3 regions of the Variovorax sp. LG9.2 genome follow, and region 1 is predicted to be linked to each of the others. Evidence: predicted binding sites of a transcription regulator. Region 1 holds the regulator's gene; each other region holds the start of a gene.
The links. Region 1 encodes sigma-54, which starts transcription at its own class of promoters, with help from an activator protein. Its sites were predicted from a motif close to TGGCANGNAANCTGCTTT; they were not measured.

Region 1 (9,592 bases):
TAGCGCCGACCGACCTGCGCATTCGAAAGACGTCCGCGGACTCGTTCCACAAGACCGATCTGCAAGCTGTCTTGAAGGCGCACGACGTCGAAGACCTCATCGTTTGCGGCATGCACACCGAGTTTTGCGTCGACACGACCATCCGGCGCGCGCTGGCCTTGGGCTACCCGGTGGTGCTGGTGTCCGACGCACACACGACCGAAGGCAATGCCGGCCTGTCGCCGCAACAAGTCATCCGGCACCACAACGACACCCTCACCAACATCAGCAGCTTCGGGCCGCTCGTGACAGCAGTGTCGACGGACGATTTACGCATCGGCACCTGACGCGTTCCGGTGCCTCGAGGCGGCTCAGGTCACCGGCACTTTCGGCGTGCGCGCCGAGCCCTTGACCATGTCGAACTTGAACAGCCGGCACTCGATCGGCCCGTTCCACATCGGCACGCGGCGCGACTCTTTGAGGCGCATGCGCTTGGGCAACTGCAGGTCGGGCGTGAGCACCCAGCCGGTCCAGCCGGCGTAGTTCTTTTTCCAGTGGCTGGCGAGCTGCGGGAAGAAGTCGCCGCTGGCATCGCCGCCTTCGGTCTGCGCCGACTCGCGTGCGCCGAACCGCGCGGTGTTGGCTGCGCTGTCCGCGCCTGCGATGCCACCGACTTCGATGCGCTCGCCATATGGAGGATTCACGACCATGACGCCTCCAGTGGTGCCAACGTCAACTGGCGGCATGCGCTGCAACGCGTCACCGCCACGGAACTCGATGCGGTCGGCCACGCCAGCGCGCTCGGCATTGCGCTCGGCAAAATCGACCATGCGGTGCGCCACGTCGGAGCCGAAGATGTTGGCCGGCCCCGGCTCGTGCGAAGCGCCGGCCTCTTCGGCCGCAGCCTTGATCGCCGCCCACACGTGCGGCTGAAACGCCAGCAATTTCTCGAAGCCGAACGACCGCAACCAGCCCGCCGGAATGCCCGACTGGATCTGCGCCGCCTCGATGGCGATCGTGCCGCTGCCGCAGCAGGGGTCGTACAAGGGTTGGGCTGCGACCTCGCCCGTTTCGGGGTTCCACCAGCCGCTGGCGGCCAGCATGGCCGCGGCCAGCGTTTCCTTCAGCGGCGCATCTCCGGTGTCTTGTCGCCAGCCGCGCTTGAAGAGCGGCTCGCCGCTGGTGTCGATGTAGAGCGTGCAGTCGTCGGTAGTCAGATGCGCGAAGACGCGGCAGTCGGGCCACTGCGTTTCGATGCTCGGCCGCACGCCGCCGGCTTTGGCGCGAAAGCGGTCGGCGATCGCGTCCTTGATGCGCAGCGTCGCGAAGTTCAGGCTCTGCAGCGGGCTGTGCTGCGCAGTGGTCTCGATCTTGAAAGTCTGCTTCGGCGTGAACCAGATCTCCCACGCCACGCCACTGGCAATGGCGTAGAGATCGTTCTCGCTGCGGTACGGCGCATGCGCCAATTCGATGAGCACGCGTTGCGCCAAGCGGCTGTGCAGGTTGAGCTTGAGGGCGTCGCGCCACTCGGCCCGGACCCGCACGCCGCCGCGCAGTGTCAGCAGGTCTTGGCCGACACGGCCGGTCAGCGCATGGACTTCCTGCGCCAGGAGTTCCTCGACGCCGGCGGCGCAAGGCAAAAAGAGAGAGAGATCGTTCACCCGCCCACTATAGTGGCCGTGCTCATGAGTTCCCCGTCCGCCCCCGCGTCGCCCTCATCACAGGCCGCTCCGTCGCCGGCCGTGCGCTTTGCAGTGCAGTGCGAAGTGCTGCGCCTAAGCGCCCAGCCCACCGGACCGATGCTGGCCGTGCAGTTCCTGCTGGACTGCGGCGTTGCAGCCCTCTTCGCCTGGCAGTATTCGGTATCGCACGCGCTTATCTGGATCACCATGATCGCCGCCAGCACCGCATGGCGCGGCTTTTTTCCGCAAGTGCTGCCCAGCTCGCTGACGCCCGAGAACCTGCAGCCTGCGCTCCGCCTGCACACCTTTCGCATCGCAGTACACGAGGCCGCGCACGGTGCGGCAGGCGTACTGTTGTTCAGTCCGACCGACCCGGTGGTGCAACTGCTGCTGGCCGTCGTCATCATGGCGATGACGCTGTCGTCGGCGTTCTCGGTGTCGTATCACACGCCCGCGATGCAACTGGCGATCTCGCTGCTGCTGGTGCCGATGATCGTGATGAGCCTCACCTACGGCCAGCCGGTGATGGTGACGGCGGCGGTCCTCGGCATCGGCCTGCTTGCGATGGTGTGGAAGCTGGTGTCGGAGCGCTCGCGCCAGCTCGAAGAAAACATCAGCCTGCGCCACAACGAGAGCGCGCTGCGCGTGCAGGCGCTGGCTGGCCTGCGCGCGTCGGAACAGGCGCAGGCCGAGCGTCTCCGGTTCTTTTCAGCCGCCAACCACGACCTGCGGCAGCCGGTGATGGCGATGGGCCTGCAGGCCGAAGTGCTGCGGCAGCAACTGCGCGCCGGCGAAAGCGCCGCCGTGGTGCAAGGCTCCGTCGATGCGCTGTCACGGGCACAGCAGGCGCTCGAAGGCTTGACCAACCAGCTGCTCGAAATCGGTCGCATCGAGGCCGCTGCCGACCCGTTCACGTTGACCGCGGTCGCCCTCGCACCGCTGCTGAACGAGTTCGCACGGCAGGCAGGCAGCGGCCGGGTGCGGGTGCGTTGCCCGGCCGAAGCCATCGTGTGGACCGACACGGTGGCGCTGCGCCGCATCGTCGCCAATCTGGTCGACAACGCTGTCAAGTTCGCACCCAATGGCCGCGTGTTGCTGGCCTGTCGGCGCCGGCCGGACGGCTGGCGCATCGAGGTGCGCGACAGCGGCATCGGCATCGCTTGCGAAGCGCAGGAGCGGGTGTTCGGCGACTTCGAGCAGGTCGGGAACGTGGAGCGCAATCTACAGCGTGGGCACGGGCTGGGGCTGGCCATCGTGCGGCGCCTGGCGATGCGGCTGGGGGTCCAGATCACGCTGCGGTCGCTGCCGGGACGCGGCTCGGTGTTCGGCTTCACGCTGCCATCGGCCCCTCGCGATGCGCACCCCGACCGCACGGCACGCGCCGCGACCGCGGCGGCGACCAGCACCGCTGCGCTCGACGCCATGCCGCTGGCGCCCGGCTTGGCGGTGCTGGTGGTCGAAGACAACGCTGTGGTGGCCGACAGCCTCGCGGCCCTGCTGCGCCAATGGCAGGCGCTGCCACGCATCTACGAGAGCGCGGCCGAGGCGCTGGCGCTCGCCGACCTGCAGGCCATCGACGTCGCGCTGTGCGATATCCGCTTGCCGGGCAAGCTCGACGGTATCGACCTGGCGCGACGCCTGCAACTGCAAAAGCCGTCGCTCACGATCGCGCTGATCTCGGCCGATATCGATGAAGCGACGCTGCACCTGGCCCGCGAGCGTGGCTGGCATGCGTTGCGCAAGCCGGTGCAGCCGGCGGAGCTGCGCGGGATTTTGTTGCAGGCGCGGCGGTAAACCGACGCCTTACAGCGCCTTGCGCAGATTCGCCGGTGCGATGCGCAGCGCTTCGCGGTACTTGGCGACGGTGCGCCGCGCACATTCGATCCCCTGCTCTTTCAGCATGTCGGAAATCTGGCTGTCCGACAGCGGCTTCTTGATGCTCTCGGCGCTCACGAGTTGCTTGATGAGCGCTCGCACTGCCGTGCTGGATGCATTGCCGCCGGTTTCGGTTCCGAGCGCCGAACCGAAGAAGTACTTGAGCTCGACCGTGCCGTAAGGCGTCGACATGTACTTGGCCGTGGTCACGCGGCTGATGGTCGACTCGTGCAAGCCCAGCTCGTCGGCGATCTCACGCAGCACCAACGGGCGCATGGCGAGTTCTCCGTGCACGAAAAAGCTCTTCTGCCGCTCGACGATGGCGTTGCTCACCCGCAGGATGGTGTCGAAGCGTTGCTGGATGTTCTTGATGAACCAGCGCGCCTCCTGCAGCCGCTGCGACAGCGCCTGGCTGCCCTCGCCCTTGTGCGCCTTGAGCGCGCCGGCGTAGATGTCGTGCACGCGCAGACGCGGCATCACGTCGGGGTTGAGCATCACGCGGAACTTGAGCGTTGCGCCACGACCGGTGCGGGTGACGATCACGTCGGGCACCACGATGTTGCGCTCGACATCGACGAAGCGGCGGCCCGGCTTGGGCTCCAGCTTGGCGATCGCCTGCAGCGCGCTGCGCACTTCTTCTTCGTTGCTGCGTGTGAGCGTGGCCAGACGTTTGAAGTCGCGCCGCGCGAGCAGCTCCATCGGCTGCTTGCAGATCAGGATCGCAGTCTTGCGGATCTGCTTTTCTTCGGCCGTCTCGTTCTCATGGGCGAGCGCCTTCAGCTGGATTGCCAGGCATTCGCCGAGATCGCGTGCGCCGACGCCGACCGGCTCCAGGCTTTGCAGCAGGCCGAGCGCCACCTGGAAGTGGTGGACGAGACCGTCGAACTGGTCGTTGTCATCGCCCGCGAGGCCCGATGCCAGCGCTGGCAACGAGTCTTCGAGATAGCCATCGTCATTCAACGATTCGATCAAAAAACGCAGTGCGGCCTGGTCGTTTTCGTTCAGCCGCAGGCTCAGTGCCTGTCGGTGCAGGAAGGATTGCAGCGACTCCTGGCTGCGCGCGAGCTCGGTGGCGTCGGTGCGCTCGCTGCCGTCGTTCGGGCCGAGGTTGTTGCTGCTGGCTGGCGCCTCGCCGCCCCATTCCCCATCGTCCGGCGTCATCTCGACCGTGCCGTCGCCGCCCCAGTCGGGCTCCTGGTCGGACATCTCGGCGGCCGGCGCTTCGGTCTCGCTGGCGGTGGTCGCGGTGCTGGCGCCGTCGGCACTGGTCGCGAGCGCGCTGGGCGCGAACTCGCCGTCGCTCTCGCTCTGGCGGTCGCTGTCGTGCTCTTCGCGCGGCGCTGGCGCGTCGGACACGTCGATGCCGAACTCTTCGCGTGCGGCTTCTTCGGCCGTGCGCTCCAGGAACGGGTTGTCGTCGAGCATCTGCTCGACTTCCTGGCTCAACTCGAGCGTGGACAACTGCAAAAGCCGGATCGACTGCTGCAGCTGTGGCGTGAGCGCCAAATGCTGCGAGACACGAAGAGAAAGACCTTGCTTCACGGACAGCCTGCCAGACACACTCTGTTCAAGAAACACCGCAGAACCGGCTTTGCCGGGCTGTTGGTGTTGCCCCCGGTCAGGGGGTGGAAGAAGCGACACGCAGTGCGCGACGACCTGGGGGCGAGCAACAAGTTCACATCCGGAAGTGTTCGCCGAGGTAGACGCGTCGTACCTCGGCGTTGTCGACGATCTCCGAAGGCGTGCCCTGTGCCAGCACTTGCCCGTCGCTGATGATGAAAGCGTGATCGCAGATGCCCAGCGTTTCACGCACGTTGTGGTCGGTGATCAGCACGCCGATGCCGCGCTCTTTGAGAAAACTGATGATTCGCTGGATTTCGATAACGGCAATCGGGTCGATGCCGGCGAAGGGTTCATCCAGCAGGATGAAGCGCGGCTGCGTGGCGAGCGCACGGGCGATTTCGACCCGCCGCCGCTCGCCGCCCGACAGCGACAACGCCGGCGAGTTGCGCAAATGTTCGACGCGCAGGTCGTTCAGCAGCTCGCTCAGCCGCTCTTCCATCCGTGCCTTCGATATCGGGACCGCCCTGCCGGACTCGTCGGTGTCTAGCTGCAGCTCGAGCACGGCCCGCACGTTCTCTTCGACCGTGAGCTTGCGGAAAATCGACGCCTCCTGCGGCAGGTAGCTCAGACCCATGCGCGCGCGCTTGTGGATCGGCATGTGCGCGATCGGCTCGCCGTCGATGGTGATCTCGCCCGCGTCGGCGCGAACCAGCCCGACGATCATGTAGAACGAGGTCGTTTTTCCGGCGCCGTTCGGGCCGAGCAGCCCGACCACCTCGCCCTTTTGCACGCCGAGCGACACATCCTTGACGACCGTTCGGCTGCCATAGGTCTTTTTGAGGCCGCGCGCTTCGAGGCGGCTGCCGACGTCGATCGTGTCTGCGTTTTCGATCACTTGCGCGGTTCTCCGCCGAGCGTGGTGCTCTGGCGCAGGCCGGAGCCTGCAGCGGGGGTGGCGGGCACCGTCGTGGCCGGCGCGGCACTGGAACCCGAGCCCGGACCGGACGCAGGCGGAGCCGCTTTGGCGCCACCGGCTGCCGACGCCGGAGCGCGCGGCGTGAGCACCGCCCTGACGCGACCACCCGAAGCACCGGCCGCGACGCTGGCGTCCGGCGGCAAGGTAGAACCGTTGACCGTGAAGGTGTCGTTGCTCTGGTCGTAGACGATCAGCGGGCCGGTGGTTTCGTCGTTGACCTTGGTGCCGATCAGCCGCCGCATCACGGCATGGCCGATGAACTTGACGTTGTCGGCGCGGCTGTCGTATTCGATGCGATCAGCTTCACCCTCTGTCCACTCGTCGCCCGGGGCGTCGCGTTTCTGCTTGTAGTAAGCCAGCTTGCCCGGCTCGGGCGTGACCACGCCGTATTGGTAGCCCTCGGGGTCCTGGCGCACGTCGATGCGGGCGCCGCGAATCACGATCGTGCCCTTGGTGACGAACACCTTGCCGGTGAAAACGCTGGTTTGCTTCAGGTCGTCGTAACGCAGCGCGTCCGACTCGATGTTCATCGGCTTCAGTCGGTCGGCCTTTTCGGCATGCGCCGGCAGGCCGGTGCCGAGTGCCAAGGCGAGCAATGCACCAAAGGTGATCGCGAAAGCAGAACGAAAGGAGCGAAGGGGGGATTTTGAGCGCAGGGTCATAGAGGCACGAAACTTGCTGCGCATTGTATGCGGCCAACTGACACGACCTTGACGAAAAAGCCCGCCGAAGCGGGCTTCTCAAAAAACGCGTGTGACAGCTTCAACCTTTGCGCGCTTCGGTGATCAGGTAATTGGCGACCTGCAGCGACTTGGTCATGTTGCCGGCGAGCTCGCCGTCGACGTAAAATCGCCCTGCCACGCCAAGAGCAGGCACACCGGCCACCTTGTACTGCTCGGTGATTTGCGTCGCCCGCTTGGCCTTGCTCACTACGCCGAACGAGGTGAACGCCTCCGTGAACTTGACTTTGTCGAGGCCGTTCTTTTCGGCCCACGCAATGATGGCCGCGTCGCCGTTCACGTTCTGGCGTTGGGTGTGGATCGCATTGAAGACCTTCATCGTGTATTCGTCGAGCTTGCCCATGGCATCGAGCGCGTAATACAGGCGCTGCTTAGGCTCGACGTCGTTGCCGACGAACGGCACGGGAACGCGACGGAACGCGGCGTCTTTCGGCAACGTTTTGACCCAGGCTTCGAGCTCGGGCTCGAACGCATTGCAATGCGGACAGTTGTAAGAAAAGAACTCGATGACCTCCACCTTGCCGGCCGGCGCATCGACCGGGACGCGGGGGCTCAAGTCGATGTAGTCCTTGCCGGCCTTGGGCTGAACCTGGGCATGCGAGAGAGAAGCGGCGGACATCAACCCGAGGGATGTGGCGGCCAGAGAAAAGTCACGACGGTTCATGTGTTTCATCAAAGAGGTGCTCCTGTTCGGCTGAAAGAGCCAGAAGTGCCGCGCGGAGTTCCGCGCCCGGTTGATTCAACGCGGCAGAGACGCAGTGCGTCACGCCGCGGCGAGTAAAGAAAAGTCAACGTTCCAAAACTCAACGCTCCACGGCGGACCGCACTCAGCGCTGCACCCGCACCAGTGCGGAATCGAAGCCGCCGCCATCGAGGCGATCTTTCAAGTGGTCGGCATCGTCCTTCTTGTTGAAGGGGCCGGCGCGCACGCGGTACACGGTGCGACCGGCTTGTTCGCGCTCGGTGACTTTGGCCTCGACACCCATCAGCGACAACTTGGCGCGCTGCGCTTCGGCGTCGTCGGTGGTGCGGAAGGCGCCGGCCTGCACGAAGTAGAGGAATGGGTCTGCGCCACTGGCGTTGGCAGCAGCAGTCGAAGGCGCCGCGCTGGCAATGGTGCCGCCGGCGGTCGGGTTGTTGCCGGATCTTGAGCGAGCCAAGTCGCCCAACGGATCGCTCGACGGCGGCAGTGCGTTGGCTTCGGCCGGCACCGGCGCTGTGCGCGGGCGCGGCGCAGCCGGGGTCGTGGACGCACCGGGCGCGACCACTACCGGAACCGGGCCGGTCGAAGGCGCATTGAGCGGGCCGACGGTCGCAGGTGCGGTCACCGAAGGCGGCTGCGGCTTGACGGCACCGGCCTTGCCTGCGAGTGGGCCGTTCGGGTCCCAGTCGCGGTTCTTGCGGGCTTCGGCTTCGTCCTGCTCGGCACCGCCGCGCTGGTTCTTGCTCATGAACGGGATCGGCACCTTGGTCACGTAGACCGCGATGCCCAGCGCCACGCCGAGCCCGAGCACCAGGCCGATGATCAGCCCGATGACGATGTTGCCGCGCTGAACTGAGCGTGTACTTGATTTCATTTTGAGGTTCGGAATCACATCTTGCGTGGCGCACTGACGCCAAGAATTGCGAGGCCATTGTGCAGCACCTGCGCAGTGGCGGCGACCAGCGCCAAACGGGCTTTCTTGACGGCTTCGTCGTCGACCAGAATGCGCTCGGCGTCGTAGTAGCTGTGGTAGCTCGCGGCCAGTTCGCGCAGGTAGAAAGTGACGTCGTGCGGCGCGAAATCCTTGGCAGCGGCGCTCAGCATGTCGGGGTACTTGGCGAGCAGCAGCATCAGGGCCTGGGCCGCCGGGCTGTCGAGCGGTGACACGTCGACCGTCTTCAGCGAGGCCTCGTCACCACCCCATGAAGTCAGCACCGAGCAGATGCGCGCATGGGCGTACTGCACGTAGTACACCGGGTTGTCGTTGTTCTTGGCCACGGCCAGGTCGACATCGAAGGTGTACTCCGTATCCGGCTTGCGGCTCAGCAGGAAGAAGCGAACGGCGTCGGTGCTGGTCCACTCGATCAGATCGCGCAACGTCACATAGCTGCCGGCGCGCTTGCTGATCTTGACCTCTTCGCCGTCCTTGATGACACGCACCATGGTGTGCAGCACGTAGTCGGGGTAGCTCGGCGGGATGCCTTCACCAACGCCCTGCAGGCCGGCGCGAACCCGTGCGATCGTGCCGTGGTGATCGGTGCCCTGGATATTCACGACGGTGTGGAAGCCGCGCTCCCATTTGGCCAAGTGGTAGGCCACGTCGGGCACGAAGTACGTGTACGTACCGTCGCGCTTTTTCATGACGCGGTCCTTGTCGTCGCCGTAGTCGGTGGACTTCAGCCAGAGCGCGCCGTCTTCTTCGTAGGTCTTGCCGGCGGCGACCAGCTTTTGCACGGTCGACTCGACACGGCCGCTGGTGTACAGGCTCGACTCCAGGTAGTAGTTGTCGAAGCGCACCCGGAACGCCTGCAGGTCGAGGTCTTGCTCGTGCCGCAGATAGGCCACGGCGAACTCGCGGATCGAGTCGATATCGGCGATGTCGCCGCTGGCGGTGAACTCCCGGTCGTCCGACTTGACGGTCTTTTTCGCCCTGAAGTCGTAAGCGATGTCCGCAATGTATTCGCCGTTGTAGGCGGCGGCCTTTTCACCGCTCGGCCAGTCGGCGTCGCCAGGCTTCAGGCCCTTGGCGCGCATCTGCACGCTGCTGGCGAGCGTCTGGATCTGCACGCCGGCG
Region 2 (9,592 bases), on a different contig from region 1:
GCCGGCCTTCCGGTGTCGGAAGCGTCGGGCTCGATGGTCGTCGACATCGGCGGCGGCACCACCGAAGTCGGTGTGATTTCGCTGGGTGGCATGGTCTACAAGGGCAGCGTGCGCGTCGGTGGCGACCGCTTCGACGAGGCCATCATCAATTACATCCGCCGCAACTACGGCATGCTGATCGGCGAGCCGACGGCCGAAGTCATCAAGAAGACCATCGGGTCGGCCTTCCCGGGCTCCGAAGTCAAGGAGATGGAAGTCAAGGGCCGCAACCTGTCCGAAGGCGTGCCGCGCAGCTTCACCATCAGCAGCAACGAAGTGCTGGAAGCGCTGACCGATCCGCTCAACAACATCGTTTCGGCCGTGAAGAACGCGCTGGAACAGACCCCGCCCGAACTGGGCGCTGACATCGCCGAGCGCGGCATGATGTTGACCGGTGGTGGTGCGCTGCTGCGCGATCTTGATCGCCTGCTCGCCGAGGAAACCGGTCTGCCTGTGCTCGTGGCCGAAGACCCGTTGACTTGCGTGGTGCGCGGTTGCGGCATCGCCCTGGAGCGCATGGACCGTCTTGGAAGCATCTTCACGTCGGAGTGAGGTCGCTCGCGCCCAGGTCGCGCGCAGATCGTGTCGCGCTCCCACCCCCGGCCGGGGACGCTGCCAGCGTCCCGGCAAAGCCGGCTCCACGGCAGCCCTGAAACAAGCCACTCGTGTGGCATAAAGCGCCATGCCGCTCGGTACCCTTGACCGCACCGCCCCGCCCCTCTTCAACCAGGGGCCGTCGGCACTCAGCAAGCTGGTCTTTTTCAGCGCGCTAGCGCTGTTCCTTATGGTGGCCGATGCCCGGTTCCACATCGTGCAACCGCTGCGCGCGGCCATCGGTGCCGTGCTGTATCCGGTGCAGTGGCTGGCACTGAAACCGGTGCAGGCGATGGTCGGCGGCGGTCGTTACCTCGAAGATCTGCAAACGGCGCAGAGCGGCGAATCCGATGCGCGCAAGGCGCTGGCGGTGCAGTCCGAGCGCGCCAGCCAGTCCGACACCCTGTTGCAAGAAAACTCGCGGCTGCGGTCGTTGCTCGAACTGCGCGCGAGCACGCCGACGCCATCGCGTGCGGCCGAGGTTCTCTATGACGCAGCCGACCCTTACACCCGCAAAGTCGTGATCGACCAGGGCATGACGCATGGCATTGCCGCGGGCTCGCCGGTCATCGACGAGCACGGGGTGCTGGGTCAGGTCACGCAGGTGCAGCCCTTCACCAGCGAGATCACGCTGGTGATCGATCGCGACCTAGCGATTCCGGTACAAAACACCCGCACCGGCGCGCGCAGCGTGGCGTTTGGCGATGCCAATGCGCACGGCGGCGGGCTCGAACTGCGCTTCATGGCCGCGAACTCGGACTTGCAAGAGGGCGATCTGCTGTCGACCAGCGGCGTCGACGGCGTCTATCCGGCGGGCTTGCCGGTCGCGAAGATCGACCGTATCGAGCGCCGCGCCGACTCCGCTTTCGCGCGCATCCATTGCCTGCCACTGGCCCATGTGAGCTCGGCGCGCTATGTGCTGGTGCTGGCGCCGACCGGTGCCAACACGCCGCCGAAGCCGGCACCGTCCGCCGCGCCAGCGGCTGCGGCGGCCGCAAAGAAAAAGGCCGACAAGGCAGCGGAAAAAGCAGCTGAGAAGAAGCCCACCGCCAAGCCGAAACCCAAGGAGCGCCAACCATGATCATGCGACCCGGCCAGCAGCAGTTGCTGCTCCCCCTCAGTCCGCTTTTCATGTGGACCAGCCTGTTCGTGGCGCTGCTGCTCAACATGATCCCGATCGGGCGCGCGGCGTGGACGCCCGACCTGCTGGCGCTGGCCATCGTCTTCTGGAGCGTGCACCAGCCGACCCGCATCGGCATCGGCGTCGCGTTCGCTTTCGGCCTGGTGATGGACGTGCATCAATCGGCGATGCTCGGCCAGCATGCGTTGTCGTACACCACGCTGGGCTACTTCGCGATCGCGATTCATCGGCGGCTGCTCTGGTATCCGGTGGCCTCGCAGGCGCTGCAAGTGCTGCCGCTCTTCGCGCTGTCACACGTCATCGAACTGGCCATTCGCATGATCGGTGGCGGCGTGTTCCCCGGGTGGAACCTGATGGTGTCGCCGGTCATCGAAACCATCCTCTGGCCGTTGGCGAGCCTGCTGTTGCTGGCACCCCAGCGTCGCACGCCCGAGCCCGACGCCAACCGTCCGCTGTGAGCAACGCTCGAGCCTGTTCGATCTGCCTTCGATTTGCCCTGACGTGGCATCCCACCTAAGCTTAATCGCCCCATGACTGAAATACGCAACGTCGCTGCCGAGGTCGCGCGCTTCAAGCGCCGCGTCATCGTCACCGGGCTCGCGGTGCTGGTGGCCTTCGGCCTGCTGTGCATGCGGCTCGTGTACCTGCAAGTCGTGCGGCACGAAGACCTGGCCGAACAGGCTGAAAATAACCGCACGGCCGTTGTGCCGGTGGTGCCCAACCGGGGCCTCATCCTCGACCGCAACGGCATCATCCTGGCGTCGAACTACTCGGCCTACACCCTGGAGATCACGCCGTCGAAGGCTGTCGATGTCGACGCGACGATCGATGGCCTGGCCGACGTGGTCGATGTCACGCCGCGCGACCGACGCCGCTTCAAGCGCCTGCGCGAAGACTCGCGCAGCTTCGATTCGGTGCCGATTCGCACACGCCTGAGCGACGAAGAAGTGGCGCGATTCGCGGCACAGCGCTATCGCTTTCCGGGTGTCGAGATCAAGGCACGGCTCTTTCGAAACTACCCCAACGGCGAGATCGCGAGCCATGTGCTCGGCTATATCGGCCGCATCAACCAGACCGAAAAAGCGGCGATGGAAGATTGGGAAGATGAGGACTTCGCCAACTACAAAGGCACCGAATACATCGGCAAGCTCGGCGTCGAGCAAAGCTACGAGAAAGAGTTGCACGGCCTGACGGGCGTCGAGCAAATGGAAACCTCGGCTGGTGGTCGCGCTGTGCGGCGACTGGCGGGCCATCCGGCGACGCCAGGCAACACCGTCATGCTGGCGCTCGACATCAAGCTGCAGAAGATGGTCGAAGACATGTTCGGTGACCGGCGCGGCGCGCTGGTGGCGATCGACCCCAAGACCGGCGAAGTTCTGGCCTTCGTCAGCAAGCCGACCTTCGACCCCAACCTGTTCGTCGAAGGCATCGACACCGAGAGCTGGAAAGAACTGAGCGAGTCGCTCGACAAGCCGCTGCTGAACCGTGCGCTGCGCGGCACCTACCCGCCCGGCTCGACCTACAAGCCCTTCATGGCACTGGCCGCCCTGCAGACCGGCAAGCGCGGGCCGAACGTGATCGTGAACGACCCCGGCTACTACAACTTTGCCGGGCACCGCTTCGGCAGCCCCGAAGGCAACCTGGGCGGCGTCGACATGCGGCGCGCCATCCAGCTGTCGAGCAACATCTATTTCTATTCGCTCGCCAACGAGATGGGCGTCGACCTGATTCACGACTTCATGAAGCCGCTCGGCTTCGGGCAGATCACCGGCATCGATCTGAGTGGCGAATTGCGCGGCGTGCTGCCGAGTCAGGAGTGGAAGCGCAACGCCTACAAGCGGCCCGAGGCCAAGAAGTGGTACGCCGGTGAAACGATTTCGCTCGGTATCGGCCAGGGCTACAACAGCTTCACGATGCTGCAGCTGGCGCAGGCCACCTCGATCGTTGCCGAAGGCGGTATCAAGCACCAGCCGCATCTCGTGCTGGGTACGCGTGACACGGTCACCGGCCAGATGACGTCGGTGGTGCAGCCGCCGGCCATCAACCTCGGCTTCAGCGCTGCCAACGTGTCGGTGGTGCGCGACGGATTGATGGCAGTGATCTCGGCCGGCACGGCGCGCAGTGTGTTCGCCGGCGCAGGCTACATTGCAGCAGGCAAGACCGGCACCGCGCAGGCCGTGACGCAGGCACAAAACACGAAGTACAACGCCAAGTCCCTCGAAGAGCACCAGCGCGACCACGCTTTGTTCATGGCGTTCGCGCCGGCCAATGACCCGAAAATCGCGGTGGCGGTGGTGGTCGAAAACGCAGGTTGGGGCGCCGGTGCCGCAGCCCCCATCGCGCGCCGGGTGTTCGACTACTGGTTGATGGACCAGTACCCGAGCGAAGCCGACATGGAAGCCATCAAGACCGGCAAGGCAGCGGCGCCTATGGGCAAGCCACGCGTCGCCAGCGAAGTCGCCTGGCCGACGGTGGCCGCGACGCCGGCGACTGCGCCTTGATCCACGGCTCCCTGACACGCACCCAGACGACCGCCTAGAGATTCTTCAGGAAGGTCAGGCTGGGCGAAAAGAAGTACTCGCCGCCTTTCATCTTCACGAAACCTGCGAACGGCGCATTGTTGGCAAAGCCTTCCGCTGTGTCGTCCCAGGTCTTGGGCAGCTTTTGGTCGCCCGGATTGTTGGGCCCTTGGCCGATGACCGGATCGATGCCGTGCGGGCTGCCGGGCTGCAGCGGAAACTGCGTGAGGTTGACCCAGGTTTGCTGGGTGAATTTGAACTGGTCGCCAATCTTGTGGTTGTAGGCCATGAAAAGGAGGCCCACGCCACCTGTCGGCAACGAGGGCGCCACGTCGGCGGTGAACTCGGCCAGGCTGCCGGAGTCGGGCAGCTCCGACGGATGCACATCGCGTTTGACGTCTTCGTACGGAATGCCGCGTCGCGCCATCAGGTGCATGCGTTCGAGCGCCGGCGTCTCGGCGTTGCCGCTGCCGCGCGGGTTGGTCTTGCGGATGTGGCCATGAAACGGGCAACGCGTGCCGGCATCGCCGTCGTAGTTGAAGTTATTCGGTGGATCGTCGTCCCGTGCGTCTTTGGAGAGCGTCACTGGCGTGCCGTCTTCGAAGCGGCCGACGATCATCGCGCCGGCGAGTTCGCGGTCCTCGCCTTCGAGCTCAAGCACGTCCGCAATCTCCTGCTCTCGCGTCTTGAATCCGCGCACGTCCTGTTCGAGTTTGCGGAACACGAAGAAGCTGCCGAAGGAGAACGTGTCGGTCACGCCGGGGTCGTCGACCAGCGCCAGCTTGAGCGGAAAGCCCGGGTCCCAGCGCGACGAGCCTGTGGCGGAGGTCTCGGCGTCGATGTCTTCCTGCAGCATCAGGGGCTGGCTGCGGCCGTCGACGTAGCCGAAGTTTTCAATGCCGTCGCCGCGCGCGTTCTTCAAGGCCCGACCATGCTGGACGTGGACGATGGTGCCGCCCGCGTCTTCGATGAGCTCTTTGACCTTTGCGGCCAGTGCGGCCGTCTTGCCCTCCGTTTCGTCGGCTGCGAGCACCATGCCATGGATATCGCTCTGGAACGGCGTTTCCCAAGCGGTGACGGCCGGGTCGGCAAGCGCTGAAATGCTGTCGGCAGCCTTCATGCCGCCGCGGAAATCTGTGTCGGTTGGGGCGCTCGCGGCAAGGCCGAGTGCCTGGTAGCCGGTAAAGCTCAGCGCCAGGTGCACGAACGGACCGCCGCCGTCGCACTTCTTGCTCGCCTTGAATTTTTCCGCGTCGAGCAATTGCCGATGGGCGCTGACGACATGAAAGTTCGCGAGGTCGCGCAGCATGCGTTTCGAGTCTTTTGCTGCCGGGCCGAACTTGAAGAAGATATCGGCAGTCGACTCTCGCCCGTGGCCCTTGAGGATGTTGCCCTGCAGGGCCTGCAGCAACTTGAGCTCGTCCGAGTCGGCCTTTTTCCAGGCGAGCGGTTTGGTCAGATGAATCGGCATGACGAAATCTCCTGTGAGTGGGGGATTTCAGTCTAGGAAGCCGTCTTGCCGTCCACATCCGCCGGATGGTGGAACCATCGCCGCGGCCTCGGCGGCAGATGGTCTAGCACCGTCGGAAAGTTAGAAGGCCGTTTGTTGGTGAGTGCTGACCATCTGGCCAGGACCTGCGGTAGCTATATGCCGCCATGCAAGCGTCTGTGAAGCGCGCAAAAAAAAGCGCCGACCAGCGGCGCTTCGAAAAGGTATTCAGGCATCTCGAATGGATGCCTTGAATATTTATTGTTCAACAGTCGGAAGCTTTGTCTCCTCAGACCCTCGACAGCCGGGACGTGCCCGCTTGCGAGTGGCGAGACTTTAGGTTGTCGCACCGAGGTAGTGCATTAGGAGTAACCCGCTCTAAAGCGTGCGCGGCGTCACGTTGGCGACGTGAGTTTGTTTCTGGAAGTTAACAAATGGCACGACTCGTGCAGGCAAAGAGCGTCCCAAATTCCCGATTGGCTCTTTCCGATGGCACTGGTTCCCCAAGCGTCCCTCAATGGCGCCGACACCGCCTGGCTTATGACATCGACCGCGCTGGTCCTGCTCATGACGCTGCCCGGCATCGCGCTTTTCTATGCGGGCATGGTGCGGCGCAAGAGCGTGCTGAACACGATGGCCAGTGTGCTGGTCGTCGCTGCCGTCGTGTCGATCACCTGGTTTGCGATGGGCTACTCGCTGGCGTTTACTGCGGGCTCGTCATGGCTCGGCGGCACGAGCCGCTTCTGGTTTGCCGGCTTCGACTATCTGAAAGAAGCGGGCACCGTTGCGGTGAGCCATGTCGCGCCGAATGTCCCCGAGTCGGTGTATGCGATGTTCCAGCTGACCTTTGCCATCATCACCTGTGCGCTCGTCGTTGGCTCATTCGTGGAGCGCATGCGGCTGTCGGCGGTGCTCTGGTTCGCCCTGCTCTGGAGCGTCCTCGTCTATGCGCCGATCGCGCACTGGGTCTGGGAGCCGGGTGGCTGGCTCGCCCAAATGGGGGTGCTCGACTTCGCCGGCGGCTCGGTGGTGCACGTGAACGCGGGCGTGGCGGGCCTGGTGTGTGCCTATGCGGTCGGCCCGCGCCGCGGCTACGGGCGCGAGTCTTTCGAGCCCTACAGCCTGGCGTTGACGATGGTCGGTGCCGGCCTGTTGTGGGTGGGCTGGTTCGGATTCAACGCTGGATCTGCCGTGGCGGCCGATGGCCGAGCCGGGCTTGCGATGCTGGTGACGCACCTTGCCGCGGCGGCGGGCGCGCTGAGCTGGATGATCGGCGAGTGGACGACACGGCGCAGCCCGTCGTTACTAGGCTTGTGTTCTGGCCTGGTGGCAGGCCTGGTGGCGATCACGCCGGCTGCGGGCTTCGTGACGCCGCCCGCAGCAGTGGCCATCGGTCTGATCGCCGGGCTGGCCTGCTACTGGGGTGCAACCGCGCTCAAGCGCGTGCTGCAGGCCGACGATTCGCTCGACGTCTTCGGCGTGCATGGCATCGGTGGCATCGTCGGCGCGCTGTTGACGGGGGTCTTCGCAGACAGCCGCATCTCCGGCGGAACCGGCCACCTGGGCGTACAGGCGCTTGCCATCGGCGCGGTCGCGCTGTACAGCGCCATCGGCACGGGGCTGGTGCTTCTGGTGGTCCACATCGTGGTCGGCCTGCGCGTCAGCGACGAGACCGAAGCGGTGGGCCTCGACCTCGGCCAGCAGCGCGAGCGCATCGGCACCTGAAGGATCACAACGACATGACCGAAGAGGATCGCATAGCCGCAGCGGCTCGACTGCACGTGGCGCTGCGCCGGAAGACCGGCCGCGTGACCGACACGGAGTGGATGTCCGTCAACGTCGAGTACGCGACAGCGATAGTGCGCATTGCGCGGGCGCACGCCACGGCGACGAGCGATCTCGATCTGGCGGCCATCGCCACGGGGCTCGAATTTGCGATGGCGCCGCTGGCGCCGGTGATCTCGAAAGGCGCCCCGCGCTATGTGGGTGGATTGCGGTGAGCCCCAGCTAAATTGCGGCGCTCCTCGACTTGGCGCCGGCCACGGCCTCTTCGTGCATCCAGCCTGCGGCCTTCTCCGCCATCATCAGCGTCGGGCTATTGGTGTTGCCGCTGGTGATCGTGGGCATGGCACTGGCGTCGACCACCCGCAGGCCATGGATCAAATTGCCGCGCCCATCGCGCACGCGCATGCGGGAGTCGAGCACGGCCATCGAATCGCTGTCGGCGCCCATCTTGGCGGTGCCGACCGGATGGAAAATGGTGGTTGCGATGTCGCCCGCCAGCCGTGCGAGCTCGTCGTCGGTCTGGTACTGCACGCCGGGCTTCCACTCTTCGGGCTTGTACTTTGCCAGCGCCGGTTGGGCCGCGATGCGACGCGTGACGCGCAGCGAATCGGCCGCGACCTTGCGGTCTTCGTCGGTGCTCAGGTAGTTGGGCGAAATCGCCGGCGCGTCCTGGTAGCGCGGGCTCTTGATGCGCACGGTGCCCCGACTGGTCGGGTTCAGGTTGCACACGCTCGCGGTGAAGGCCGGGAAGCTGTGCAGCGGCTCGCCGAAAGCATCGAGCGACAATGGCTGCACGTGGTACTCGAGATTCGGCCATTCGTGCTCGGGCGAACTGCGCGTGAAGGCGCCGAGCTGCGACGGCGCCATGCTCATCGGGCCGCTGCGCTTCATCACGTATTCGAGGCCGATCTTCGCTTTGCCGAAGAGCGACGAGGCCAGCACGTTGAGTGTCGGTGCGCCTTCGATCTTGAACACCGCGCGAATCTGCAAGTGGTCTTGCAAGTTGCCGCCGACGCCGGGCAGGTCGGCCACGACCGGAATCCCATGTTCCTGCGATAGCGCCGCGGGTCCGATGCCCGAGAGCTGCAGGATCTGCGGCGAGCCGATGGCGCCGCCGCACAGCACCACTTCTTGCGTGGCGTGGGCGATCACCATCTCGTGCCCGTCCCACACCTGCACGCCGGTGCAGCGCTGGCTTCCGTCGGGCTGCTTCTCGACGATGAGCTTGGTCACCTGCGCGCTGACCCACATCTCGAAGTTGGGCCGCCCGTAGCAAACCGGCCGCAAGAAGGCCTTGGCCGTATTCCAGCGCCAGCCGTCCTTCTGGTTGACCTGGAAGTAGCCGACGCCTTCGTTGCTGCCGCGATTGAAGTCGCTGCTGTGCGGAATGCCGGCCTCTTGCGCCGCCAGTGCAAAAGCATCGAGGATGTCCCACCGCAGCCGCTGCTTTTCGATGCGCCACTCGCCGCCGGCACCGTGCATCTCGTCGGCACCGAGGTAGTGGTCCTCGTGCTGTTTGAAAGCGGGCAGCACGTTCTCCCAGCGCCAGGCGTCGTCGCCGGTGAGCGTGGCCCACTGGTCGTAGTCGCGTGATTGCCCGCGCATATAGATCATCCCGTTGATGGACGATGAACCACCGAGCGTCTTGCCGCGCGGATAGCGCAGCGTGCGGCCGTTGAGGCCGGCATCCGGCTCTGTGTTGTAGAGCCAGTCGGTGCGCGGATTGCCGATGCAATACAGATAGCCCACCGGGATGTGAATCCAGTGGTAATCGTCCTTGCGCCCCGCCTCGATCAGCAGGGTGCGCTTTTGCGACTGCCGCGTGAGCCGGTTGCACATCAATGCGCCGGCGGTGCCGCCGCCGATGACGATGTAGTCGAAAGTGGTGTCGTTGCTCAAGCCGTTGTCTCCAGATCAAACAAAAAAGCCCGGGACGGTGTGCCGTGCCTCGGGCTGTGGTCGGAGCTTACTTTGCCGTGGGCATGACGAACTCGGCGCCTTTGCCGATGCTCTCCGGCCAGCGCT
Region 3 (9,592 bases), on a different contig from region 1:
GCGATCGAGATGGCGATGTGCAGTTGCCGCCGTCCTTGTCTTTTGGAGCGCAACAGCGCAGCAAGCCGATGCGGCGTCGCAAGCGCCGGTAGCCGCCCAAAACGGCATGATCGTTTCGGCGCAGCACCTGGCGACGAAGGTCGGCGTCGATGTGCTGAAGCGCGGCGGCAATGCTGTCGATGCTTCGGTCGCGGTCGGCTATGCACTGGCGGTGGTCTATCCGGCGGCCGGCAACCTGGGGGGTGGCGGCTTCATGACATTGGAGCTGGCGGACGGTCGCAAGACCTTTCTGGACTTTCGCGAAAAAGCACCCTTGGCCGCAACCGCAGACATGTACCTGGACCGCGCTGGTAACGTTGTCGACGGGCTGAGCACGCGCGGCCATTTGGCGGTCGCCATTCCCGGTACCGTGTCGGGGCTCGAGTTCGCGCGCTCGAAGTACGGCACCATGCCGCGCGGCGCCCTGATCGCGCCGGCGATCGCGCTGGCGGAGCGTGGTTTCGCACTGGGGCAGGGCGACATCGACATGCTTCGGACGGCTACCGATGCCTTCAGAAAAGACGCCGCGTCGGCCGCCATATTTCTCAACCACGGCGAGCCCTTTGCGGTCGGCCAGAAGATCGTGCAAAAAGATCTGGCGACGACGCTCAAAGCCATCAGTCGCAACGGCACTAACGGGTTTTACAAGGGTCCTGTCGCGGCCGCCATCGTTGCGTCGAGCCTGGCAGGCAAGGGGCTCATCACACAGGCCGATCTCGACCAATACCAGACGCGCGAGCTGGCGCCCATCGAGTGCGACTACCGCGGCTACCACGTGCTATCGGCGCCGCCACCGAGTTCCGGCGGCGTCATCATCTGCGAGATGCTGAACGTGCTCGAAGGCTATCCGCTGAAAGAGTTGGGCTACCGCTCTGCGCAGGCCGTGCACTACCAGATCGAGGCGATGCGGCATGCCTACGTCGACCGCAATAGTTACCTCGGCGACCCGGACTTCGTGAAAAACCCGCTCGACCGGTTGCTCGACAAGGCTTATGCCGTGAAGATCCGCGCTGCGATCGACCCGAAGAAGGCCGGCATTTCGCAAGACATCAAGCACGGCGTGGCGCCGCACGAAGGCAGCAACACCACCCACTACTCCATCATGGACCGGTGGGGCAACGCGGTGTCGGTGACCTACACGCTGAACGACTGGTTCGGTGCCAAGGTCACGGCCGCGAAGACCGGCGTCTTGCTGAACAACGAAATGGACGACTTCACCTCGAAAGTTGGTGTGCCCAACATGTACGGGCTGGTACAGGGCGAAGCCAATGCGATCGCGCCTGGCAAGCGTCCGCTGAGTTCTATGAGCCCGACCATCGTCAGCAAAGACGGCAAGCCGGTGCTGGTGCTCGGCACGCCGGGCGGCAGCCGGATCATCACGGCGGTACTGCTGACGATCGTGAACATCATCGACTACGGCATGAACGTGCAGGAAGCCGTCGATGCCCCGCGCTTTCATCAGCAGTGGATGCCCGACGAGACCAGCGCCGAACCTTACGTCTTCAGTCCGGACACCCTGAAATTGCTGACCGAGATGGGTCACCGTTTCACCACCCCGCAACCTGCCAATCACATGGCTGCCATCCTCGTCGGGGCACCGTCGCTTGGCGGCAAACCGGTTGGCAACAACCGCTTTTATGGCGCCAACGACCCGCGACGAAACACGGGTCTGGCCCTCGGATACTGACAAGTGCAACTGCAAGAAATTCTCTACACCCAGGGCTTCGGCACGCGGCGCGTTTGCGCAGGGCTGGTCCAGCAGGGCTACGTCATCATCGGCGGCGCCGTGATCGCCGATCCTTCAGCCGACATCGACGTCGCCGGCCTTCAATTCACGGTGCAGGGCAAGGCGTGGGAGTACCACGACAAGGCTTACCTCATGCTTCACAAGCCGAGCGGCACCGAGTGTTCGCAAAAGCCTTCGACATACCCGAGCATCTACACATTGCTGCCTTCGCCCTTGAGGCTTCGGCCCAATAAAGGCGCAGTGCAGGGCGTACAGGCTGTCGGGCGGCTCGACCAGGATACGACCGGGCTGCTGCTGATGACCGACGACGGCCATTTCATCCATCGCATGGGTTCACCCAAGCACCATGTGCCCAAGGTTTACGAGGTGACGACCAAGCATCCCGTCGATGCCGCCCAGGTCGACAAGTTGCTGGCTGGCGTTGTACTCGACGACGATCCCAAGCCCGTGCGCGCGGCCGCGTGTGAAGCCACCGGCGAGCTGCAATTGCGCCTGACATTGACCGAAGGCAAGTACCACCAGGTCAAGCGAATGGTCGCTGCCGTGGGCAACCGCGTCGAGGCATTGCACCGTTCGCGAATCGGCTCGCTCGTGTTGACCGACGCCTTGCCGGCGGGCCAGTGGCGCTGGCTCGCCGCCGACGAGGTCGAGGCACTTCGAAGCTCACGCTGACGTCAGCCAATGGGCAGGGTCGACCGTTAAAATGAAAAACTTTCTTTCGGACTCATTCTTTTGCGCTCTCTTGTCCTGCCGACCGGCCGCTTCGCGGGCTTTTTGTTGCTGTGTGCCATTGTCGTGGCACCCCTCTTTCGGCCGGCCGTCGCCGCCGAGCTTCCTCCGATCTTTGTTCTGAATTCGCTCGACGCCAGCGTCAGCGTCATCAGTCCCGACGACTGGACCGAGAAGCAGCGCATCACCACCGGCAAGGAGCCGCATCACATCTACATGACGCCAGACGAGAAGTCGGTCATCGTGGCGAATTCGGCGGGTGATTCCCTGACGTTTTTGAACCCGCACACAGCTGAAGTGCAACGTGTGGTCTACGGCATCATCGATCCGTACCAGCTGCAGTTCTCGCGCGACATGAAGTGGTTCGTCACAGCCGGTAACCGCCTCAATCACGTCGATATCTACCGCTGGGACGGCAAGGACCTGAAGCTTGCCAAGCGCATCCCGACCGGCAAGACGCCGAGCCACATCTGGATCGACGGCACCAGCACGATCGCCTATGTGACGATGCAGGACAGCGACGAGTTGATCTCGATAGACCTCGCCACGCAGGCCATCCGCTGGCGTACACCCACGGGCGCGATGCCGGCCGATATCTTCGGCATCCATGGCGGTAAGACGCTGCTGGTGGGGCTTACCGGAGGCGATAGCGTTCAGGTGTTCGACGTGGCGGGTGCGGAACCCAAGCTGGTTGGCAAGATCCCGACCGGCAAGGGCGCGCATGCCTTCCGCGCGGCTGGCGACGGACGAAGTGTTTTCATCAGCAACCGCGTGGCCAACACGATCAGCCGTATCGACATTCAAACGCTCAAGGTGACCGACGAATATCCCGTGCCTGGCGGCCCGGATTGCATGGACGTGTCCGCCGACGGCAAGACTTTGTATGTGACTTCGCGCTGGGCCAAGAAACTCAGCATCGTCGATTTGGCGAGCCACAAGGTGATTCGGCAAATCAACGTGGGGCGTTCGCCTCACGGTGTCTGGACGCTGGACCATGCCAAGCTCTACTAAGTTCGCGCGTGTTTTCGTCGCACTCATCGTTGCCTGCGCGGTGCCGGTGAGTGCAGTAGCGCAGGGCACTCCAGGCACCCAGAACCCCTGCGAAAAACCCGTCTACCTGACCCTCGACACCGGTCACATGGGCATCGCCCCACTGGTAGCCGACGTGCTTAAGCGCCAAAACGTGCGGGTCACGTTCTTCGCCGCGGCCGAACGCACGCAGACCGATGGCGACAGCCTCGACAACCATTGGGCCGCATGGTGGAAGGCGAGGGCGGCCGAAGGCAACGAGTTCGGCTCGCACACCTATGACCATGTCTATTGGCGCAGCGACGAGAAAAGCGTCGAGCCGCGTTTTCGCGTGCGGCCCTCGGCCGGCGCATTCGCCGGGCGTGAGTTCACATGGAGCGCGGCGGAGTACTGCGAGAACATCGCGAAGTCGTCGGAGCGATTGGCGTTGATCACGGGAAAGAAGCCGCTGCCGTTGTTTCGCGCACCGGGTGGCAAGACCTCTCCGAAGTTGCTCGCCGCCGCCCGCGCTTGCGGCTTCGCTCATGTCGGCTGGGCGCCAGAAGGCTTCCTCGGTGACGAACTGCCGAGCGAAACGTTCAGCAACGAGAAACTGCTCGCGCAGTCGCTCGCCACGATCAAGCCGGGCGATATCCTGCTCGCGCACCTGGGCATCTGGTCGCGCAAGGACCCGTGGGCGCCGGCCGATCTGGAGCCGCTCATCGCCGGTCTCAAGGCCAAGGGCTTCTGCTTCGAAACGCTGCGCCAGCATCCGGATTACCGCGCCTGGATCGCGGCCCATCCTTGACCAGGTGACATCATGGTCGAGTGGCTGACAGATCACTTTTCGGCGCTGCAGGGCTGGTTCTTCGAGTCGGCCGTGCAGCCACTCGTTTATGCCGTCGGTCTCGGTGGCTGGACCGAAGACGCTTTCGACGCAACGGGTTGGCTGCTGGTCGGGCTGATCCAGATTCTGGTGCTGCTGGCAGTCATCGGGCCACTGCAACGCTGGCGGCCGGCCGAGCTGGTGGTCGACAAGCGCGCCATTCGCACCGACATCCTGTACACGTTGATCCACCGCCTCGGGTTTTTCAGGCTCGCGATCTTCTTCTTGCTGCAGCCGGTGTTCGACGATGCACTCGGCAGCCTGCGTGGGTCCGGCTGGGGCACGCTGCATCTCGATGAACTGTGGCCGGGCGTTACCGACGTGCCGTGGATCGCTTTTGCGATGTACCTCGTGGTGCTGGACTTCGTCGAATACCTGATCCATCGCGGTCAACATGGCTTCACTTGGTGGTGGGGCCTGCATTCGCTGCACCACTCGCAGCGGCAGATGACGATGTGGAGCGACAACCGCAACCACCTGCTCGACGACGTGATCCACGACATCATCATCGTGGTCGTGGCGCAGCTGATCGGTGTGGCGCCGGGCCAGTTCATTGCCGTGGTCGCTTTCACACAGCTGAGCGAGAGCCTGCAACATGCCAACTTGAGATTGAGCTTCGGCGCCATCGGCGAGCGGCTGTGGATCAGCCCACGCTTTCACCGGCTCCATCACAGCATCGGTCTCGGGCACGAGTCTGGCGGAGCAAAGACTTTGGGCGGGCACAACTTCGGCGTGCTGCTCCCGTGGTGGGACATGCTATTTCGCACCGTCAACTTCGAGCCGCGCTACGACGCGACAGGCATTCGCGATCAGATCGAGCCTGACGCATCCGGGCGGCTGCGCGACTACGGCCGCGGCTTCTGGGCGCAGCAATTGTTCGCGCTGAAGCGCATGGTGGGCCGCGGCTGACGCTGGCGGTCGTTGGCCAGCGTTATCCTCTCGGCCGATGCGTTTACTCCTCGATTCCTTTTGGCGCGCTGTAGCTTACTGCCTGCGGCCTCGCGTGATGCTGCTGTCCTTTCTGCCGCTTGTCGTGATGGCGGTGCTGGCGGGCGGCATCGGCTATTTCTACTGGGCGCCTGCCGTTGCGTGGACGCGTGAAGCGCTCGACGCCTGGCCACTGTTGTCCAGCGTATGGGGCTGGATCGGCGGGCTCTTTTCGGCAGACCCGCGTACGTTCCTCGCGCCGCTTGCCGTGGTGCTCGCCAGCACGCCGTTGCTGGTCCTCGTGTCGCTCATCGTCGTGGCCGCCTTCATGGCGCCGGCTTTGACACGCCTCGTGGCGGAGCGTCGCTTCCCGGCGCTGGAGCAGAAGAAGGGCGCCTCGATGCTCGGCAGCATCGCGCGCTCCATCGGCGTCACTTTATTGGCGCTGGTCGCGCTTATCGTGTCGATGCCGCTTTGGCTGATTCCGCCGCTCGTATTGATCCTGCCTCCGTTGATCTGGGGCTGGCTCACCTACCGCGTCATGAGCTTCGACGCGCTGGCCGAACACGCCAGTGCCGAAGAACGGGCCACCTTGCTGCGTACCCATCGGCTTCCGTTGCTCGGCATCGGCGTGCTATGCGGTTACCTCGGCGCGGCGCCGAGCATCGTGTGGGCGTCCAGCATTCTTTTCGCGGCCGCTTTTTTCGTGCTGGTGCCGATCGCGATCTGGATCTATACCCTCGTGTTTGCGTTTTCTGCTCTCTGGTTCGCACATTACTGTCTCGATGCGCTCAACCAGCTGCGGGCACAGCGAGGGGCGCTGGCTGCCAACACTGCGGCTGTTCCGCTTCCTTCGATTCCCGATGCATCGGCTTCCCAATGGAGTTCCCCATGACCCGTCAATCCAGTCCCGGGGCCAAGCGCGCCTTCGGCCTCATCATCGTCGGCGACGAGATCCTGTCGGGCAAACGTGTCGACAAGCACATGCCCAAAGTCATAGAACTGCTTGCCGCGCGCGGCCTGCCGCTGGCTTGGGCGGAATACGTCGGCGACGAGCCACTGCGCATCACGGCGGCGCTGGCCCGGGCTTTCGCTTCCGGCGATATCGTCTTTTCTACCGGGGGCATCGGCGCCACGCCCGACGACCATACGCGCCAGTGCGCTGCTGCGGCGCTCGGCGTGCCGCTCGCGCTGCACCCGGAGGCCGAGGTGCTGATCCGCGAGCGGATGCAAGACACGGCCCGTGAGTCGGGCGTACCTTACGAGCCCGATCGCCCCGACAACGTGCACCGTTTGAACATGGGTGTGTTCCCGCTCGGCTCGAACATCATCGTCAACCCGTACAACAAGATTCCGGGCTTCAGCGTGGCCGACGTGCACTTCGTTCCTGGCTTCCCGGTGATGGCTTGGCCGATGATCGAATCGGTGCTCGACAGTCGCTACGCTGGGCTTTTTGCGCACGGCTCGGCGGCTGAAAAATCAGTCATCGTCTTCGGTGCGATGGAAGCCACCCTCACCCCGCTGATGGAAGAGATCGAGCGCACACACGCGGGCATCAAGGTGTTCAGCCTGCCCAGCGTCGACCATCCGACCTACGGGCGGCACATCGAATTGGGCGTCAAGGGCGATCCCGGCGAGATCGAGGCTGCGTATTCACAGCTTCTGGAAGGGTTGCGCACCTTTGATGCGCGTCTTGGCCCTGAATTGGTGCGTTAATTGCGATTGCACCAAGAAGGCGAGCGACCGCCTTCTTTTGGACTCATGGGCCGCAGAACCCAGCCAGGCTCAGGGGACAATGGCACAAAACCTGCATTCATTTCTTCCGCGTTTCCAACCACTATCCCAACAGGAGAACCTGATGTCAAAGACCGTCGCCGATGTACTCAAACTCGTCAAGGAAAGCGAGGTCAAGTTCATCGACTTCCGATTCACCGACACGCGAGGCAAGGAGCAGCACGTGACCGTGCCGGTATCCGCTTTCGATGAAGACAAGTTCACTTCGGGCCACGCGTTCGACGGCTCGTCGATCGCCGGCTGGAAGGGCATCGAAGCGTCGGACATGCAGCTCATGCCCGACCCGAACACCGCCAACATCGATCCGTTTTTTGAAGAAACGACGCTGATCCTCACCTGCGACGTCATCGACCCGGTCGACGGCAAGCCTTACGAGCGCGATCCGCGTTCGCTGGCCAAGCGTGCCGAGGCTTACATGAAGGCCTCCGGCCTGGGCGATACGGCCTACTTCGGACCGGAACCAGAATTCTTCGTGTTCGACAGCGTTCGCTGGAAGAACGACATGTCGGGCTGCTTCGTGAAGATCGATTCCGAAGAGGCTTCGTGGAACACCGACAAGGAATACGAACACGGCAACACCGGCCATCGCCCCGCAACCAAGGGCGGCTACTTTCCGGTTCCGCCAGTCGACAGTTTCCAGGACATGCGCTCCGAAATGTGCCTGGTGCTCGAAGCATTGGGCATTCCGGTCGAAGTGCATCATCACGAAGTCGCGAATGCGGGCCAGATGGAACTCGGCACCAAGTTCAGCACGCTGACACAGCGCGCCGACTGGGTCCAGTTGCAGAAGTACGTGATCCAGAACGTGGCCCACGCCTACGGCAAGACCGCTACCTTCATGCCCAAGCCGATCGTTGGCGACAACGGTTCCGGCATGCACGTGCACCAGTCGGTCTGGAAAGACGGCAAGAACCTGTTTGCGGGCGACGGCTATGCAGGCCTGTCGGAATTCGCGCTGTTCTACATCGGCGGCATCATCAAGCACGCCCGCGCGTTGAACGCCATCACCAATCCTGGAACCAACAGCTACAAGCGCCTGGTCCCCGGATTCGAGGCTCCGGTGAAGCTGGCGTACTCGGCCAAAAATCGCTCGGCTTCGATCCGTATTCCGTTCGTCGCAAACCCCAAGGGCCGCCGCGTCGAAGCGCGCTTCCCTGATCCACTGATGAACCCGTACCTGGGTTTTGCCGCATTGCTGATGGCCGGCCTCGACGGCGTTGAAAACAAAATCCATCCGGGCGAAGCCGCCACCAAGGATCTGTACCATCTGCCGCCGGAAGAAGACGCGCTGATCCCGACCGTGTGCCACAGCCTCGACCAGGCGCTGGAGCATCTCGACAAAGACCGCGCCTTCCTCACCAAGGGCGGCGTGTTCACCGATTCGTACATCGATGCGTACATCGATTTGAAGATGACCGAAGTCACGCGCTTCCGCATGGCGACGCACCCGGTCGAATTCGACATGTACTACTCGCTGTAAACCGGCTTACCCGGTTCACGCGTTAAAAAAGGACGGCCTAGGCCGTCCTTTTCTTTTTGTGGGGAACAAGCCGAAGGTCGTATTGTCGAATTGCACGAAAATGTCAGCTTGATGCGCACTACCTCCACCCCCATGAAGACTGCTTCTTTTCTATTGATGGCCGCCTCGTTCGTCGCATCTCTGGCCGGCGTATCTGCCTTCGCGCAGGAGAAAGTTTTTCGCTGTGGCAACGAATACACCAACAACGCAGCCGACGCGGCCAAGCGCGGCTGCAAGGTGATGGAAGGCGGCAACCTGACGATTGTGCAAGGCACGACGCCGCGTGGCGCTTCGGTTGGCAGTAGCGCCGGTGGCTCTTCGGCCGCAAAGGCACCGGCCGGCAGCCCGCGCGTCGAGGGCTCCGACCAGCGCGCACGCGATGGTGAGGCCCGCTCGGTGCTCGAGTCCGAACTCAAAAAGGCCGAGTCCCGGCAAGCCGAATTGTTGAAGGACTTCAACAATGGCGAGCCCGAGAAGCAGGGCGCGGAGAGTCGCAATTACCAGAAATATCTCGATCGGGTCGCCGAAATGAAGGCCGAGATTGCCCGCAACGAAAGCGACATCGCCGGCATCCGGCGCGAAATAGGCCGCTTGCCGGCTAGAAACTGAGGATGGTTTTCGGCAAGCCCGCCGGCACCGGCAAGCGTTTTCAAACCTTCGATCTTCTCTCTACATTGATCGCCGTCGTCCGCATGGACGGCGCGGTTTCGTTCGCCAACGCCGCGCTTGAAGACGCGCTAGGTACGTCGCGTCGAACGCTTGAAGGTTCACCGTTCGGCAACTGTTTCAATGAGCCGAACGTCTTCCGCACTGCTATCGATGGTGCGCGCAGCAACGACTTTGCGACGCTGCGCTACGAAGCGCTGCTGCGCCGCGGCAGCCACGAAATGATGCCGGTGCAGGTGACCCTGGCGCAAGGCGACAAGCCGGGCGAACTCATCAT

Region 2: the regulator sigma-54 is predicted to act here: its motif matches at 6,218-6,235, upstream of QN413_RS14150 (ammonium transporter).
Region 3: the regulator sigma-54 is predicted to act here: its motif matches at 7,133-7,150, upstream of glnA (type I glutamate--ammonia ligase).

What each region holds. Positions count from the first base shown of each region.
Region 1 is NZ_JASJXB010000028.1:9,271-18,862, forward strand. Features, by position in the region: gene QN413_RS21495 (cysteine hydrolase family protein) at 1-326, shown strand, start outside; gene QN413_RS21500 (THUMP domain-containing class I SAM-dependent RNA methyltransferase) at 351-1,640, opposite strand; gene QN413_RS21505 (hybrid sensor histidine kinase/response regulator) at 1,665-3,455, shown strand; gene QN413_RS21510 (RNA polymerase factor sigma-54) at 3,465-5,078, opposite strand; gene lptB (LPS export ABC transporter ATP-binding protein) at 5,212-5,991, opposite strand; gene lptA (lipopolysaccharide transport periplasmic protein LptA) at 5,991-6,737, opposite strand; gene QN413_RS21525 (thiol:disulfide interchange protein DsbA/DsbL) at 6,838-7,479, opposite strand; gene QN413_RS21530 (SPOR domain-containing protein) at 7,643-8,392, opposite strand; gene argS (arginine--tRNA ligase) at 8,407-9,592, opposite strand, start outside.
Region 2 is NZ_JASJXB010000012.1:20,541-30,132, reverse strand. Features, by position in the region: gene QN413_RS14175 (rod shape-determining protein) at 1-591, shown strand, start outside; gene mreC (rod shape-determining protein MreC) at 722-1,714, shown strand; gene mreD (rod shape-determining protein MreD) at 1,711-2,232, shown strand; gene mrdA (penicillin-binding protein 2) at 2,305-4,275, shown strand; gene QN413_RS14155 (hypothetical protein) at 4,310-5,764, opposite strand; gene QN413_RS14150 (ammonium transporter) at 6,272-7,507, shown strand; gene QN413_RS14145 (hypothetical protein) at 7,522-7,782, shown strand; gene QN413_RS14140 (GMC family oxidoreductase) at 7,790-9,466, opposite strand; gene QN413_RS14135 (CoA-acylating methylmalonate-semialdehyde dehydrogenase) at 9,534-9,592, opposite strand, start outside.
Region 3 is NZ_JASJXB010000013.1:37,702-47,293, reverse strand. Features, by position in the region: gene ggt (gamma-glutamyltransferase) at 1-1,726, shown strand, start outside; gene QN413_RS14925 (16S rRNA pseudouridine(516) synthase) at 1,730-2,458, shown strand; gene QN413_RS14920 (YncE family protein) at 2,564-3,526, shown strand; gene QN413_RS14915 (polysaccharide deacetylase family protein) at 3,510-4,331, shown strand; gene QN413_RS14910 (sterol desaturase family protein) at 4,344-5,318, shown strand; gene QN413_RS14905 (EI24 domain-containing protein) at 5,356-6,231, shown strand; gene QN413_RS14900 (competence/damage-inducible protein A) at 6,228-7,052, shown strand; gene glnA (type I glutamate--ammonia ligase) at 7,195-8,610, shown strand; gene QN413_RS14890 (hypothetical protein) at 8,743-9,258, shown strand; gene glnL (nitrogen regulation protein NR(II)) at 9,261-9,592, shown strand, end outside.